One region of the uncultured Merdimmobilis sp. genome, then DNA from elsewhere that is predicted to be linked to it. Evidence: predicted binding sites of a transcription regulator. Region 1 holds the regulator's gene; each other region holds the start of a gene.

Region 1 (5,809 bases):
TTTCCGGCAAAAGCTGGGGCCTGTGCAACGAGATGACCTCCCGGGCCCTCGCCTCCCTGGCCGCGGTGGGCGGGCCCCGCTGCTGCAAGCGGAATTCCTTCCTCGCCACCATCGAGGCGGTGAAGTTTGCCCGGGAAAAGCTGGGTGTTTCCATGGAGCTGCCGGAGAAGATCCAGTGCGCCTTCTTCCCGGAAAACCAGCAGTGCCTGCGCAAGAAATGCCCGTTTAACCCTTTGCATCAGGGTTGATTCCAAGAAAAAACCCCCTGCGAAAAGAGAGATTTGCTCTTTTCGCAGGGGGTTATCGTTTTAATCCCGCTTTACCATGCCCTCCACCTTGTGAAGGAGCTTCATCTCTACCAAGGCGTCCACCAAGGTGCCTTCGGGGGTGTATTCCTCCGAGAAGATCTTCCCCTCCTCCCGGATTTCGCTGAGGAGATTGCCCTTGTCGTAGGGGATCAGCAGCTTCATCCGGCGCTGGGTTTGGGGCAGGAGCCGGGCGATCTTCTGCAATAGCTCTTCAAACCCATAGCCGGTGCGGGCGCTGATGGCCACCGTGGACTCCCCCAAGGTGAGGGGGAGCTGGGCCACCTTATCACACTTGTTGAGGACGGTGAGGACCGGCGTATCCGCCACCCCCAATTCCCCCAGCAGCTGCTGGGTCACCTCCACCTGCTCGGCCTTCTCCTCGCTGGAGATATCGCAGACGTTGAGGAGCAGATCCGCTTGGGCTGCTTCCTCCAAGGTGGATTTAAACGCCTCCACCAAATGGTGGGGCAGGCGGCGCACCAGCCCAACAGTGTCGATGAGCATGACGCTGCGGCCGTCGGGCAGCAGCAAGGCCCGGGCAGTGGGGTCCAGGGTGGCGAACAGCTTGTCCTCCGCCAGCACCCCCGCGTCAGTCAGGGCGTTGAGCAGGGTGGATTTCCCCACATTGGTGTACCCCACGATGGCCACGGTGGTGACACCGTCCTTTTTGCGGCGGGCCCGCAGGTTTTCCCGGTGGCGGGTCAGGCTTTCCAACCGTTCCTCCAGGGCGTGAATCCGGGCGCGGATGTGCCGCCGGTCGGTTTCCAGCTTGGTTTCGCCAGGGCCCCGGGTGCCGATGCCTCCCCCCTGCCGGGAGAGGATGTTGCCAAGACCGGCCAGCCGGGGCAACAAGTACCGCTGCTGGGCCAGTTCCACCTGGAGCTTTCCCTCGCCGGAGCGGGCCCGCTGGGCGAAGATGTCCAAGATCAGCATGGTGCGGTCCAGCACCGAGGTATCACAGGCGTCCTCGATGTTGCGCAGCTGGGCAGGGGTCAGCTCGTGGTCAAAGATCACCATGTCCGCCTGGGTGTTCTCGCAGAAGAGGGCCAGTTCCGCCAGCCGCCCGGAGCCGATGCAGGTGGCGACATCCATGTCGGTGCGCTTCTGCACCATCCGTCCGATGACCTGGGCTCCGGCGGTGGCCGCCAGCTCCTCCAGCTCATCCAGGGAGACATCGATGTCGTATTCCCCAGTGTCCACCGCCACCAGGACGGCAGTTTGCGGTTTTATCTCATTTTCGTACATTCTATTTCCTCCTGCGCCTGGCTGGCGCACTGTATTTCTATATTTCTTTGGAACCATTGTATCTTAGTTTTTCCAATTCCGCAACCGCAAACCCCTGTGGAGATAAAACAAAAACAGCCCCGCCGTCTTGGCAGGGCCGACCCCCTATGCGGGGATGTATTCCTCAATAATTTTTTTTGCCGCGTCGTTGTCCTGGTGCATCACCATGATGACGTAATCGCCCCTGGTGTAGATCTCCGCATCCTTGGAGATTTCATAGGCGCCCAAAATATCATACTTCTCAAATTCTTCGATACGGGCGTTTTTGACCGCCGCCAGGTCGTCCCACACATCGCTTTCCTTGCCCTCTGCCGGTTTGATAATAAAGGTGTCCGCCACCCCGAACCGCCCCAGGGAATAGCGGATGTTGTAGCTTTCTATATTCTCCAGGTTCATCTGGAAACGGTCGGTCACGTCTTCATCCTGGGCATCCACCAGGCCGCGCATCTCAATGGTCTCGTAGATTTTCTCAATGGCCCCTGCGGGATTGGCCTCCTGTGCGGGCTGGCTTTGGGTTGTGGCCGGGTCCCCGCTGGAGGCGCCGCAGCCGCCGATGACCAGGACGGCGAACACCATGGCTACAATTGATACAAACTGTTTCATTTGGATCCTCTTCATTCCTTTTTCCGTTTGGTTTTCACAGAAACGCGAAAACTGCCTGTCTTTGTAGTATATCCAGTTTTCCCGCCTCCTGTCAAGGATTCCCCATGCCCCTGCCCCTATTTTTAGAAAAAAAGCAGGGAAAACCTGGCGTTTTGTAGGTTCTCCTCCCTTTTTGTCCCATTCGCCATCCATTCCCCTGCAATGAAAAAGAACAAGCGTCTGCGGCGACGCCTGTTCTTTTCCACAGTTTGAGGTGTGTTTTTCTGAGGAGGGTAGAGCATACCCGCAAACGCTGCGGCTGCGCCTGTTGATCGGGTATGTTTTTATTATACTCACCGGTCGAAATTGTTTGTTAAACCCCTGTGAATAAAGATTAAACTTAAATGGCATCATTTGTTAAAAACATATGTTTGAAATTTGCAGTAAAGTTTGGTATACTGTTGGTAACCAGAACAAAAGCCACCCACCAAAGGAGGTTCCCACCATGGATCAGCTCAATTCCAAGGAAGCCTTGGTTCTTCGTTATATCACCGATCGGATCAATGACGGCGTCCCCCCCACTGTCCGGGAAATCTGCAGCGAACTCTCCATCAAATCCACTTCCACCGCCCACAAATACCTGCGCTCCCTGGAGGCGAAAGGCTATATCTTAATGGGAGACCGGACCAACCGCTCCATCCGCCTCAATGTGGAAAAAACCGTCAGTGTCCCCCTCATCGGCACCGTGGCGGCTGGGCAGCCCATCCTCGCCATTGAAGAGGTGGAGGACTACATCCCCTACCGGGTGCGCCGGGGCATGGGCAAAGACCTGTTCGCCCTGCGGGTCAAGGGGGAGAGCATGGTGAATGCCGCCATTCTGGATGGGGACATCATCATCGCCCGCCGGACCCCGGTCGCCGCAAACGGCGAGATCGTGGTCGCTTTGGTGGGGGATGAGGCCACCGTCAAAACCTTCTACAAGGAGAACGGCCACTTCCGCCTCCAGCCGGAAAACGACACCATGGACCCCATCATCGTGGAGGAGGTCGCCATTTTAGGCAAGGTGATTTCGGTCCTGCGCTTTTTTGAATAGGTATTCATACCGCTTGTCAGACGCTGCCAAACCCCAAATTTGGCGGCGTTTTTTGGTTTGGCCTGCCATAAAATGTCATATAATAGACAAAAAACGGCTCCTCTGGCCCTGTTTGGTTAAAGATAACATAGAAATTGAAAAAACAGTGGCACATCGTACAAAAATGGTTTATAATAAGCAAGGTAAAAAAGGCCCGGCGGGGAGAAGAACCCTCTGGGGATTCGACTGACATTTCGTTGCAGCTCTGCAACTTTTGGGGAGGTTCCAATTTTGATTCGAGAAGATTTACGCAACATAGCTATCATCGCCCACGTTGACCACGGCAAAACCACTTTGGTCGACGAGATGCTCAAACAGGGCGGCGCATTCCGGGAAAACCAAGCTGTGGCCGACCGGGTCATGGACAGCGGCGACCTGGAGCGGGAGAGGGGCATCACCATCCTGGCCAAAAACACCTCCGCCGTTTGGAATGGCGTTAAAATCAACATTATAGACACCCCCGGACACGCCGACTTCGGCGGCGAGGTGGAGCGGGTGCTGAAGATGGTCAACGGCGTTGTCCTGCTGGTGGACGCCGCCGAAGGCCCCATGCCCCAGACCCGATTTGTGCTTCAGAAGGCCCTGGAACTGGGCCACCGGGTCATTGTGGTGGTCAACAAGGTGGACAAGCCTGACGCCCGCCCCTATGAAGTGGTGGACGAGTGCCTGGAACTCCTCCTGGACCTGGACGCCTCCGAGGAGCAGCTGGACAGCCCCATCATCTTCTGCTCCGGCCGCAACGGCACTGCCGGCGTCTCCCCGGATAACCTGGGCAGCGACCTCTCGGTTCTGTTTGAAAAAATCCTGGAGCAGATCCCCGCTCCCGAAGGGGATATCGAAGGCCCCGCCCAGGTGCTGGTCTCCTCCATCGACTACAACGATTTTGTGGGCCGTATCGCCATCGGCCGGGTAGAACGGGGCGTGCTGCGCCAGAACCAGGACGTCATGGTCTGCGATTGGCACAACTCCATCCAGCCTTACCGGGGCAAAATCACCGCCATATACCAGATCGAAGGGCTGAAACGTGTCCCCTGTGAGGAAGCCAAGATGGGGGACATCATCTGCTTCTCCGGCATCACCGACATCACCATCGGCAACACCATCTGCGACTTGGCCGATGTCTCCCCCCTGCCCTTTGTCAAAATCAGCGAACCCACTGTGGAGATGACCTTCTCGGTCAACAACAGCCCCTTCGCCGGCCGGGAAGGCAAGTTCGTCACCTCTCGCCAGCTGCGTGACCGGCTGTTTAAAGAGCTGCTCAAGGACGTCTCCCTCCGGGTGGAGGAGACCGATTCCTCCGACAGCTTCCGGGTCTGCGGCCGGGGCGAGATGCACCTTTCCATCCTAATCGAAACCATGCGCCGGGAAGGCTTTGAGTTCCAGGTCTCCACCCCTCACGTCCTGTTCCAGACCGATGAGAACGGCACCAAGCTGGAGCCCATCGAGCGGCTGCTGGTGGATGTGCCCGAGGAGTACATGGGCTCGGTCATGGAGAAGATGGGCGCCCGCAAAGGCGAACTAGTCCACATGGCCCCCTCCGGCTCCCGGATGCGGATTGAATTTTTAGTCCCCTCCCGCGGCCTGTTCGGCTACAAGAGCGAGTTCTTGACCGATACCCGGGGCGAGGGCATCATGAACGCGGTGTTTGACGGCTACCAGCCCTACAAGGGGGAAATTGACCGCCGCACCGTCGGTTCCCTCATCGCCTTTGAGACCGGCGAATCCATCACCTACGGCCTTTACAACGCCCAGGAGCGGGGCACCCTGTTCATCGGCCCCGGCGTGCCGGTTTATGAAGGGATGATTGTGGGCTGCTCCCCCAAATCGGAGGACCTAGCGGTCAACGTCTGCAAAAAGAAACATGTCAGCAACATGCGGGCCTCTGGTTCGGATGAGGCACTGCGCCTGGTGCCCTACCGCCGGATGAGCTTAGAGGAATGCTTAGAGTTCCTGGGCGAGGATGAACTGCTGGAAGTCACCCCCAAGAACCTGCGGCTGCGCAAACGCATCCTGAACAACAGCGACCGGATGAAGAACATCTTCAAAGGCAAATAAACAATAAAAAATGCCCCTCCCGAAGATTCGGGAGGGGCATTTTTTATTGGAATTGCAGGGTTACCAAGCGGCAACTACGCCGTCGGCACGGGGTTCGGTGGCGCCCACCAGGACCCCTTCGTCGTTGCGCCAGATGATCTCGCCGCGACCGAAGGAGGTTTCCTCCGCCTGGACCTTCACATCGTGGCCCCGACGGATCAACTCTTTGGTGATCGCCTCGGGGAAGTTCTGCTCCACGTGGATCTCCTTGCCGCCGACCCACTGCCAACGGGGGGCATCCAGGGCATCCTGGGGGTTCATCAGGAAGTCCACCGTGTCGGTGACCACCTGCAGGTGGCCCTGGGGCTGCATAAAGCCGCCCATGACCCCGAAGGGGCCTACCGCCTTGCCGTCCTTGGTCAGGAAGCCAGGGATGATGGTGTGGTAGGGCTTTTTGCCGGGGGCCAGG
Region 2 (5,809 bases), on a different contig from region 1:
GCTCCAGAACGCCGTTTTCGGCAAAGGTCTTGATGGATGCGATTTCCATGACGGTGACATCGGGCACTGTGCCGGAGATATAAGCGGCTTGAAGCTTCTGGTGCAGGTCCACATAGGTGCCCTGGTATTCGGCAGTGACGTGGATGCCTTTTTCCTTGCCCACCGTCTCGTTGAATTGGTTGACCAGATTGATGTTGTTCTCCTGGATCTTATCGGTCCAGGAATACCAGTAAGTCAGCTCCACTACTTCACTGTCGCCACTGGAGGAATCCGGGGTGGAGGGGCCGCCGCCTCCGCCGCCGCAGGCCGCAAGGGAAAGGGTCATGGAAGCCGCCAAAAGAAGTGCGATTGCCTTTTTCATGTTGAATCTCCTTATATTTTGATTTATAGAATTCCAACCGCAGTGGAAAGGGGGAACGGTTATTTTTCACCCATGTAGGTAAAGGCCCGGATTACCTGCTTCTGGGCGATAAAGAAAGCAGCCAGCACCGGTATGACCAGCAGGACGTTGCCCGCCATGAGGATGTGGTATTTGATACCGCCCTCAGCCGCTTTCAGAGCGGCAATCCCCACCGGCAGGGTGCGCACAGTGTTGTTGGTGGTCAGCACCAAGGGCCAAAAGTAGTCATTCCAGCTGCTGATAAAGGTGAGCAGCGCCAAAGTGACCACAGTGGGCCGGGCGATGGGCAGCATAATCCTGCGCAGGATGGTCCATTCGCTGGCGTTGTCCAGGCGGGCTGCCTCTAAAAGCTCCTCCGGCACCTGCTTGAAGGTCTGGCGCAGCATAAAGATGGCGAAAGCGCTGCTGGCCGAGGGGAGGATCAGCGACCAATAGCTGTTGATGAGGCCCAGCTGGCTAAACAGCAGGAATACTGGCAGGAAGATCAACTGGGCGGGGATCATCATGGTGGCCAGGGTCACCCCGAAGAGGAATTTGCTCCCTTTAAACTCATACCGGGCAAAGGCATAAGCCGCCGGGATCACCGTGATGCACTGGCAGAAAAGGGTGCCAAACACCACAATCAAGCTGTTTTTGAGCATATTCAAGAAGGGGATGGCGTTGAAGGCGGTGACAAAGTTTTCCCACTGGGGATTGCTCACCCAAAAGGAAGGGGGCATCTTCAGGGTTTCGCCCATGGTCTTGATGGAGGTGAGCACCATCCAATAGAAGGGGAGGAAGAAGATGAGAAAGAGGAAGACGTCGAAGACCAGTTTCCCCGCGGAAGTGAAGGTGATGCGTTTTTTCATATCTATGTCTCCTTACCGGTAATGGACCCGGCGGCTCAGGCTGCGGAAGTAGAAGATGGTACAGATGCCGATGATGATCATCAAGACCACCCCCATGGCGGAAGCGTAGCCGATTTTGTAGTAGGAAAACCCGTAGAGGTAGATGTCGTACACCAAGGTATTGGTGGAGTTCATCGGCCCGCCGGAAGTCATGATGTTGACCGTCTCAAATACTTTGAAGGAGGAGATCATGTTCATCAAGGTCAAAAAGAATAGGGTGGGGGAAAGCATGGGCAGGGTGATTTTAAAGAAGGTGGTCATTCCGCTGGATTTGTCCAGGTTGGCAGCCTCATAGAGGTAAGGCGGGATGCTCTGCATGCCGGAGAGGAGGATCATGGCGTTGTAGCCAAGGCTCTTCCAAACGGATACGGTGATCAGGGAATACATGGCCACATCTGGGTCGTTGAGCCAGCCCACCGCAGGCAGGTGGAGAAGCTCCAGCAAGTAGTTGAGCAGACCGTAGTCGCTGTCCATCAGCCACATCCAAACAAAGGAGATGGATACCAGCGAGACCACATAAGGGGTAAACACAACTCCCTGTAAAAACCGGTTGACCCGGGTGTTGGCCTTCAGATAAACCGCCAGGGGAAGGGCGAGCCCCACCGACAGCACCACAGTAAAGAACATGTATTGGAAGGAGTTCCCCAGCACCTGCCAGAATTCTGGGTCGGCAAACATGTCAGTGAAGTTTTTGAGGCCGATGAAGGTCTTGGGGCCGATCATGTTCCACTTGAAGAAACTGAGATAGATCATGTAGAAGATGGGGTAGAGGACAAACACCGAGAAGATGGTGAGGGAGGGGGCCACCATCAGGTAAGGCAAGGCCCTGGAGAAGATGTGCTTGGGTTTCCCCTTTGCCGTTTCCCGCACCTGGGCGGCGGGGAGAATCGCTTCCGTTTTTAGCATACAGTCCCTCCTGTTTCGTTAGGCGATGGCCTGTTCTTGCTGGTCGAAGAAGAACAGGTTGGATTTTTTCACCACAATGGTCACCTTGCCGTACCCCACACCCCAGTCGTCAAAGATTTTTACGTGGACAATCCCATAGGGGGTCTGGACTTTGTAAAGGGTTTGGTCACCCAGCATCTCCCGGGCGAGAAGGTCCCCTTCCATGGCGACATAGTCGCCGGTCAGGCCAGTGATGGAGGATGCCACCATGGCGATTTCCGGCCGGAATCCCACATAGCGGGTTCCCTCGGGGAGGGAGACCCCCAATTCTGTGAAAGCAGAGGCATCCAGTACATTCATGGGCGGGGATCCGATAAATTTGGCGGTGAATACATTGGCTGGGTGCTGATAGATCTCATTGGGGGTGGTGCTTTGGCGGATAACCCCCTTTTCCAGCAGGACGATGTCGGTGCCCATGCTCATGGCCTCCACCTGGTCGTGGGTGACGTAGACAAAGGTGGTGCCCAGCTTGCGGTAAAGCTCGATCAAATCGGTGCGGATCTGGTTGCGCAGCTTGGCGTCCAAGTTGGAGAGGGGTTCGTCCATCAAAAAGACAGCTGGTTTTTTTACAATGGCCCGGGCCAGGGCCACCCGCTGCCGCTGCCCGCCGGAGAGGTGCTGGGGTTTGCGGTCGAGATATTCGGTCAGGCCCACCATTTCGGAGATTTCCTGGATCCGTTTGTCCCGCTCCTCCTTGGGGATTTTGCCGTTTTTCAGGCCGAATTCCATGTTCTCCCGCACAGTCATAGTGGGGTAAAGGGCGTAGTTCTGAAAGACCATAGCGATCTGCCGGTCGCCGGGCGCTGTGTCCCGGACGCTGATCCCGTCCATAAAAATATCCCCCTGGGTGACCGTTTCAAGGCCGGCGATCATCCGCAGGATGGTGGACTTGCCGCAGCCGGAAGGCCCCAAAAGGACGGTAAAGCTCCCTTCCTTGATGCCTAAATTCAAATTCTCAATGACCGGAGGGTTCCCGCCATAGGATTTGGTGATGTTTCTGAGTTCAATCTTGTACATACAAGTACCTCCCATTTCGATTACGCATTCATCCTACCAGAGCTTTGTTTAAGAATCCGCCATCATCCGGTAAAAAACAGGTAATTTTTTGGTGGGAGAATGGGGAATAATCTAAGAATAATTCCTAAAAATGTTGCGAATCTAGAAAAAAGAGGTATAATAAGAAAGAATACGGATTTAATCCACTTTTCTTCCCTAAAGAGAGATTCTTCAACCGCTGGGGCCAAAGGCGGTGCGGCCAATTACCCTGGCAAAAGCTCGGCCTGCCCGGAGGGGGAAAAATCTGGGGTTTTTGGCGGGGAAGGAGTTTTTCCCGAATGAAATGTGAAAAAATACAACATTCTAGTTGTATGAATCCCCGCAATGTGGTATAGTAGTAAGGCTAAGGAACCTATGTTCGAATTCATTCGAGTTCTTTTGTTTTTTGTTTGTTGTTTGCAGTGATTCCGGTTTGGGAGTTGACTGGAGGAACTTGTCCCCAGCAGTTGTTGGGAGAAAGGAGCTGTAATGCCAGATCGTTTTGAACTTGTATCGCCGTACCAGCCCACCGGCGACCAGCCAGAGGCCATCGACCGGATTGTCAAAGGATTGGAGCGGGGGGAGAGGGAAATCGCCCTGATGGGGGTCACCGGCTCCGGTAAGACCTTCACCATGGCAAACGTCATCGCCCGGCTCAACCGGCCGACCCTGATTCTCGCCCACAATAAGACCCTGGCGGCACAGCTGTGTTCCGAATTTAAAAGCTTTTTCCCCAACAACGCGGTGGAATATTTTGTGAGCTATTACGACTACTATCAGCCGGAGGCGTACATTGCCAGCACCGACACCTATATTGAGAAGGACAGCGCCATCAACGATGAGATTGAAAAACTGCGCCACTCGGCTACAGCGGCTTTGTCGGAGCGGCGGGATGTAATCATCGTGGCCAGCATCTCCTGCATCTACACTATGGGCGACCCGGAAGACTATCAGAACATGATGATCTCCCTGCGGCCCGGGATGCAGAAGGATCGGGACGCCCTTTTGCGGGAACTGGTGGATCTCCAGTACGAGCGCAACGACATCAACTTTATCCGCAATAAATTCCGGGTGCGGGGGGATGTGGTGGAAGTGTTCCCCGCCAACTCCAGTGAGACCGCCATCCGGGTGGAGTTTTTCGGGGATGAGATCGACCGCATCAGCGAGATCAATGTGCTCACCGGCGAGGTGAAGAATGTAGTCAGCCACGTGGCCATCTACCCGGCATCCCACTACATTGTACCGGCGGAGAAGATGGCAGCTGCTTTGGAGGAAATCCGCCGGGAGGCGGACGAGCAGGTGGCCCGCTTCCGGGAGGAAGGCAAGCTCATCGAGGCCCAGCGCATCGCAGAGCGGACCAACTACGACATTGAGATGCTCTCGGAGATCGGCTTCTGCAAGGGCATAGAGAACTACTCCCGGGTGCTCTCCGGCCGGGCGCCGGGCAGCACGCCATATACCCTGCTGGATTACTTCCCCAAAGATTTCCTCTTCTTTGTGGATGAATCCCACGTCACCTTATCCCAGGCTCACGCCATGTACGCTGGGGACCGCGCCCGCAAGACCAGTCTGGTGGAGTATGGGTTCCGCCTGCCTTCTGCCCTGGACAACCGGCCTTTGAAATTTGAAGAGTTCTATGATAAACTCAACCAGATCGTCTTTGTCAGCGCCACCCCTGGCCCTTTTGAGAGGGAGCACGCCTCCGAGATCGTGGAGCAGGTCATCCGGCCCACCGGCCTTTTGGACCCGATTATCGAGGTCAAGCCGGTGGAAGGGCAGATCGACGACCTGCTGTCGGAGATCAACGAGCGGGTGGCCCGCAAGGAAAGGGTGCTCATCACCACTTTAACGAAGAAGATGGCGGAAGACCTGACCGATTACCTGGAAAACATGGGGGCCCGCATCCGTTATATGCATTACGGGGTGGACACTATCGAGCGGATGGAGATCATCCGCGACCTGCGCCTTGGGGAATTTGACGTCCTGGTGGGCATCAACCTTCTGCGGGAGGGCCTGGACATCCCGGAGGTTTCCTTGGTCGCCATTCTGGATGCGGATAAGGAGGGTTTCCTCCGGTCGGAGACGTCGCTGATCCAGACCATCGGCCGGGCGGCCCGAAACGCTAACGGCAAGGTGATTATGTACGCCGACGCGGTGACCCCTTCCATGGAGCGGGCCATCCGGGAGACCAACCGCCGCCGCAGCATCCAGCAGGCGTACAACGAAGCCCACGGCATCGTGCCCCAGACCATTCTGAAGGACGTCCACGAGGTGCTGGAGATCTCCAGCAAGGAAACTACCGAGCAGAAGGCCCGGAAGAAGAAACTGAGCCACAAAGAGCGGGAAGCCCTCATCGAGAAACTGACGGTGGAGATGAAGAACGCCGCCAAGCTTCTGGAATTCGAGCACGCCGCTTACCTGCGGGATAAGATTAAGACCCTGCGGGAACAGAAATAACCAGGACGACAAAGGAGTAATCAATTTTGGCTATCGATAAAATTGTGATAAAGGGAGCCAGGGAGCATAACCTCAAGGACATCGA
Region 3 (5,809 bases), on a different contig from region 1:
CTTCTTTTTGGTACCGCTCGGCCAGGCAGCCGGTAACCACCACCACCTTGATTTTTCCCTCCGCCTTCATTTGGCAGAACTCCAAAATCGTCTCGATGGATTCCTTTTTGGCGTCCTCAATGAAGCCGCAGGTGTTGATGATGACCACGTCGCACTGCTCGGCGTCGGCGCAGAGCTCAAACCCATTTTCCTGGATCAGGGCCAGCATGATTTCCGCGTCCACCTGGTTCTTGGAACAGCCCAGGGAGACCATGCCCACTTTATATGCCATAGTTGTATTCTCTCCATTCCGCCGGGTTCCCGGCAACTTGGGAAAAGGCTAATCCGCCTCTTCCTCTTCCATGACCCGCCGGATGGCGGATTTAATCTGGTCGTAGGAATACCCCAGCCGGGAAAGGGCCCCGACTGTTTTATTCCAGCCTTTTTCTTCCCCCAGGTACCGCAGGTATTTGCGGCGGATGACCCCCTCCAGCTGGGACTGGGTCTCCTCCTCGTCGAACTGGGCGGCGGCCTCCCGGCAGATGTCCTGGGGGATGCCCCTCCTTTGCAGCTCCTGCTCGATCCGCCGGGGGGAATAATGCTTTAGGTTGTATAGATCCCGGGCGCAGCAGAAGGCATAGTCCCCGTCGTTGACCAAGCCCAGCTCCTCCATCCGGTCCACCGCCGCCTGGGAAGCCCCCTCATCGGCGTAGCGGGAGAGTTTCTCCTTCAGCTGATGGGCGGTATATCCCCGGGCGGAGAGGAGCCGCAGCGCCCGCTCTTTGGCGGTTTTATAATCGGATTCCCGGCGCAGCGCCTCCAATTCCTCCACCGAAAGATCCATCCCCACCGCCAAGCGAGCGGTGTAAAAGACCTCTTCGTGCAGCGAAAAAAGGTACTGCCCCTCCACGCTTACGGCGTAGCGGCCCCGTTTGGTCCGGGAAAGGTCGGTGATCCGCATCCTTACGCCTCATCCTCCACCGTGATGTCAATTTTGGCAGTGGAAGGCGCAGGAGCCGGGGCGGGAGCTGCCGCTGCCGGAGCTTTTCCACCTTTTTTGGCAGGTTTCCCGGTCAGTTTGTCGGCGTTCTCCCGGATCTTCTGGGCCAGTTCCTCCACAATATCGGGGTGTTCCTTCAGGTATTCCTTCAGGTTGTCGCGGCCCTGGAACCGGGCGTCGCCATAGGTGAACCAGGCGCCGGATTTGTTGATGATGTCCAGCTTCACCGCCATATCCAGGATCTCCCCTTCTTTGGAGATGCCCTGGCCGTACATGATGTCAAACTCCGCCTCTTTAAAGGGCGGGGCCACCTTGTTTTTCACCACTTTCACCCGGGTGCGGTTGCCCACCACCTCGCCGTTCTGCTTCAGCTGTTCCACCCGGCGGACATCCAGCCGCACCGAGGAATAAAACTTCAGGGCCCGGCCACCGGGGGTGGTTTCCGGGTTGCCGTAGACCACGCCGATCTTCTCCCGCAGCTGGTTGATGAAGATAGCCACACAGTTGGATTTGCTGATGGCACCGGTCAGCTTGCGCAGGGCCTGGCTCATCAGGCGGGCCTGGACACCCACATGGGAGTCGCCCATCTCCCCTTCGATCTCCGCCTTGGTGACCATGGCGGCCACCGAGTCCACCACCACCACATCGATGGCACCGGAGCGGACCAAGGCTTCGGCGATCTCCAGCGCCTGCTCACCGGTGTCCGGCTGGGAGACCAGCAGGGAATCGATGTCCACCCCCAACGCCTGGGCATAAACCGGATCGAGGGCATGCTCCACATCGATGAACACCGCGTCGCCGCCCATCTTCTGGGCCTCCGCCACGATGTGCAGGGCGACGGTGGTCTTGCCGGAGCTCTCCGGCCCATAGATCTCGATGATGCGGCCTTTGGGCACACCGCCGATGCCAAGGGCGATATCCAGCGCCAGCGACCCGGTGGGGATGGCCTCCACATTCATGGTGGAATTCTGCCCCAGGCGCATCACCGCGCCCTTGCCGAATTGTTTTTCAATTTGGTTCAGCGCAGTTTCCAGCGCTTGTGCCTTGTCCTTGTCTGCCATAGGCGTTTTCTCCTCCATCATCCAGCGGCGCAGCCCAAGGCGGCGCAGTGGCGTTTGTTTTCTCAATTTCTTGTGTGTCACAGGGCAAATATGTGCGGCCGGGCAAGGGTTCTTCCCCTTCTTCTCCCCAGCCCACATTACAGACATTATAGCTCACCAGGCGGCTAAAATCAACCGGATTGCAGAAAATAAGGAATATTTGTTCGCGATATATCCTGGCAAATTAGTCGGAAAAAATCCCCTGTATCCCACCAAAATACTAAGAGAGGGACACTCCTGTTCCCATTCCCCAAAAATTTGCGGAAAAGCCGCATCTTTCGCCGCCATTTGGGTCAAACTAACACCAAACAGCCCAAAGGAGGTGATTGTTTGCAGAACTATGGAGAACCGGAGATTATCCCCATCAATTTCAGCATGGCTTTGGCGGAGAACCCGGCGGCCCAGCACTTTTTTGCCTGCCTCTCCCCCGAAGATAAAGCGGGTTTTATCAACGTGGTGGCCAGCGCCCCGGATGAAGAGACCATGACCCAGCAGCTGGCCCGGGCCATCGACCTTTTGCAAAACGAAAACCGGGACTACTACAGCCTATAACCCCTCATCCGGCGGCCGTTTGTGCCGCCGGTTTTGTTTCAGCCCCGCTTTACAACCCCATCCGTTTGTGTTATGATACAATTGTTTTGAAGTTCAAACTATTTTGGGAAGGGGATGAAAGGATGCCGGAGGACAGCTATACCCAGCTCAATGATTTTCTGGTCAACCTGTTCAACGACATACTGCGCATTGAAGAGCACTGCCTGAGCAGCAACGAGTTTAAAAACCTCTCCATCAAGGAGATTCACATCATTGAAGCGGTGTGCAACGCCTCCCAAACCGGTGGGGACAACCGGGCCAGCGCCATCGCCGAAGCATTGGGGGTCACCGCCGGCACGTTGACGGTGGCGGTCAACACCTTGGAACGCAAAGGTTACCTGGAGCGGCAGCGGGACAGCGGGGACAAACGGGTGGTCCGCCTCTTCCCCACCCAATCCGCCTTGGAGGTCAACCGGATTCACAGCCACTTCCACCACGAGATGGCCGCCTCGATCATTGAAGTTCTGAACCCGGAGGAACTAGTGGCCTTGACACGGGGCCTTCACTCCATCCAGCGGTATTTCAAAAACAAAGAAAAAACCTAAGCCCCAGCGGGTTCCGCAGGGCGGAAAGGCAAACAGTTATGGCAATTCGCATCATCACCGACAGCACCTGTGATTTCACCCCTCAAGAGGCCCAGCGCCTTCACATTGATGTGCTGCCGTTAAAGTTGATTTTCGACGGGCAGGAATATGCCGACGGCACCGGTATGGGCCGGCGGGAATTCTATGACCGGCTGCGCCAGGCTAAGTCCCTGCCCACCACCAGCCAGGTCAACCCGGAGGCATTTCTCTCCCTATTTCAAACTTACCGGGCCCAGGGGGATGAGATTGTGGTCCTCACCCTGTCCAGCCAGATCAGCGGCACCTACCAATCGGCGGTGATCGCCGCCCAAATGGCTGGGGAAGAGGGGATTTTCCTGGTGGATTCCCACAGCGCCACCTTTGGCATGGCCCTGCTGCTCACCCAGATGGCGCGGATGCGGGACGAGGGCACTTCCGCCCGAGAGATCGCCGCCAAAGCGGAGGAACTCAAAGGCCGGATGAAATTTTTTGCCATGGTGGACACCCTCAAATTCCTGAAAATGGGGGGACGCCTCCCCGCCGCCACTGCGGTCATCGGGGAACTGCTGGGGGTGAAGCCTCTTGTCTCCCTGGTGGATGGAAAATTGGAGGCTGTGGCCAAAGCCCGAGGCTCTTCCGGGGCCTTCCAATGGATGCTGGACCAGTACCGGGCCTGTCCCGCCGATCCGGATTACCCGATCGCTCTCGCCCACGCCGATTCCCCGGAGGGCCTCAACCAGTTTGTTCAGCTGTTGCGCCAGCAGGGCGTGGACTGCACGGGCGCCGTCCAGGTGGAGGTGGGGACGGTCATCGGCGCTCACGCTGGGCCGGGTGCAGTGGGCTTTGCTTACATCGCCCGACCCTAAATGCAGCGGCTACGTACCGCCCGCCGGCGGGTTGGACTCCAAGCTTCGGACGGGAATGGCTGGCCCATTGGATCCATTTGGGGGCAAAGCCCTCCACAGCTGACAGCGCGATAAAGCCCCTCTGCTCCTTGGGGAGCAGAGGGGCTTTATCCTTCCACCCGAACACAATCTAGGAAAGGCGGAACCCATCGGCCGGGGCTCGGGTTCTGCCGGCTTTTTTTATCAAAGTGCCCCCTAAAACCCTTTCTTTTGGGAGGGGCGCAGGCGGCCCACCACAGGTAGGTTCTCCAAAAGCATCTGCAAACCCTCCGGGTGGTTTTCCAGCAGGCGGTCAGTCACATCTTGGCCCGCTAATATGCCGTGGTGGCTCCCCGCCCGCCAGGAAGGATGGGCGGTCACATCAAATACATACCCCGCTGCCGCGATGTAGGCTGGCCGGCCCCCCATCCCATTGTAAAACCGTGCCAGCTCTTGGGGAGTAAAGGTCTTGTTGGGCTGGTACTCCACACCGCCGCCCAATTCCTCGGGCAGATCGTCCTCCACATGCTGGGCTGTGGGGGTGCCATCCCCGTTGTACACCCCAGTGCGGAAAGGGGAAAAGCTCCGGGAAAAGTTCCCTGGCTGGCTGCGGGGGGTGGGGGTCTTCTCCACCGGCGGCTGTTGTTGCTGCCGGGAAAACTGCTGGAACCGGTTCTGCTGCTGCGGCTGCTGCTGGGATTGGCTCTGGACATACTGAAAAATCCGCCCCATCCGCTGGGCGATACCCTGGGTGCGGTTGATGGCCCACATGGGCCGCGGGCGCAGCATGGAGGGGCGCATCATCCGCTGTACATTGTTGATCGAGCGCTGGGCCATCCGCACCGATTGCAGATTGAGCCGCGCCTCCCGTTCCCCCAGCCGGATAGCGGAGAGTTGGCGTTTTACGTTGCCCAGCTGCATCTGCAGGTCCTTCATCTCCCGCTGCACCCCGGTTTTGCTCCAAGCATTTAAAAAAATATCGATTTCCCGGTTTAGGTCTTCTATCATACGGTCCAATTGTTCCTGCATGCAATCCACTCCCTTGTCGTTTGGCCTTGTTCCCCATTGTATGCAGGGGAAGTCTCAAATAGAATCGCCAAAAACAGGGGTACATTATCATCAATCTATCTAAAATTTTACAATATAATATCTATTTTATATTGTATGTTGTATAATTTTGTGCTATCCTTAAAGAAAGGATCAACTGCGCACCAGCGATGATCCGCCTATGAGAAAGAGAGGGATCCACATGAGCAACAACACCATCATCACCATCGGCAGACAATACGGCAGCGGAGGCAAGGCCATCGGCGAGCAGCTGGCCAAGGAGCTGGGCATCCCCTTCTATGATAAAGAATTGATTGCCCTTGCCGCAGAAAAAAGCGGCATGAGCGCAGATTTGTTAAAAGAAGTGGATGAACGGGCCAGCAACAGCTTGCTGTACTCCCTATCCACTGGCATGGTCAACCTGCATACCGGCTCCGGCACCTTCTTCTACAATCTGCCCATGAACGACCGCCTCTTTATTGTCCAGGCGGATCTGATCAAGCAGTTTGCCAAAGAGGGCCCCTGTGTCATCGTGGGGCGCTGCGCCGATTATATCCTGCGGGAAAACCCAGACCTAGTGCGGGTCTTTATCCATGCGGAACTGGAAAAAAGAATCCAACGGGCTACCACCGAATACGGTATCTC

The links. Region 1 encodes LexA, which represses DNA repair genes until DNA is damaged. Its sites were predicted from a motif close to CNAACANNTGTTNG; they were not measured.
Region 2: a site for LexA is predicted at 3,636-3,649, ahead of uvrB (excinuclease ABC subunit UvrB). Genes of this name have one in related genera too.
Region 3: a site for LexA is predicted at 2,233-2,246, ahead of recA (recombinase RecA). Genes of this name have one in related genera too.

The regions. Positions count from the first base shown of each region.
Region 1 covers NZ_CABRJC010000027.1:3,005-8,813, reverse strand. Annotated here, with positions in the region: gene RDQ42_RS09720 (DUF5714 domain-containing protein) at 1-248, shown strand, start outside; gene hflX (GTPase HflX) at 309-1,553, opposite strand; gene RDQ42_RS09710 (DUF4358 domain-containing protein) at 1,698-2,195, opposite strand; gene lexA (transcriptional repressor LexA) at 2,680-3,267, shown strand; gene typA (translational GTPase TypA) at 3,538-5,361, shown strand; gene RDQ42_RS09695 (gamma-glutamyltransferase family protein) at 5,422-5,809, opposite strand, start outside.
Region 2 covers NZ_CABRJC010000016.1:17,735-23,543, forward strand. Annotated here, with positions in the region: gene RDQ42_RS08065 (ABC transporter substrate-binding protein) at 1-361, opposite strand, end outside; gene RDQ42_RS08070 (carbohydrate ABC transporter permease) at 421-1,248, opposite strand; gene RDQ42_RS08075 (carbohydrate ABC transporter permease) at 1,261-2,193, opposite strand; gene RDQ42_RS08080 (ABC transporter ATP-binding protein) at 2,212-3,249, opposite strand; gene uvrB (excinuclease ABC subunit UvrB) at 3,757-5,724, shown strand; gene uvrA (excinuclease ABC subunit UvrA) at 5,751-5,809, shown strand, end outside.
Region 3 covers NZ_CABRJC010000029.1:646-6,454, forward strand. Annotated here, with positions in the region: partial or broken gene RDQ42_RS09810 (MiaB/RimO family radical SAM methylthiotransferase) at 1-271, opposite strand, end outside; gene RDQ42_RS09815 (regulatory protein RecX) at 320-940, opposite strand; gene recA (recombinase RecA) at 943-2,040, opposite strand; gene RDQ42_RS09825 (YdeI/OmpD-associated family protein) at 2,410-2,631, shown strand; gene RDQ42_RS09830 (MarR family winged helix-turn-helix transcriptional regulator) at 2,754-3,215, shown strand; gene RDQ42_RS09835 (DegV family protein) at 3,254-4,099, shown strand; gene RDQ42_RS09840 (cytochrome b5 domain-containing protein) at 4,334-5,146, opposite strand; gene RDQ42_RS09845 (AAA family ATPase) at 5,367-5,809, shown strand, end outside.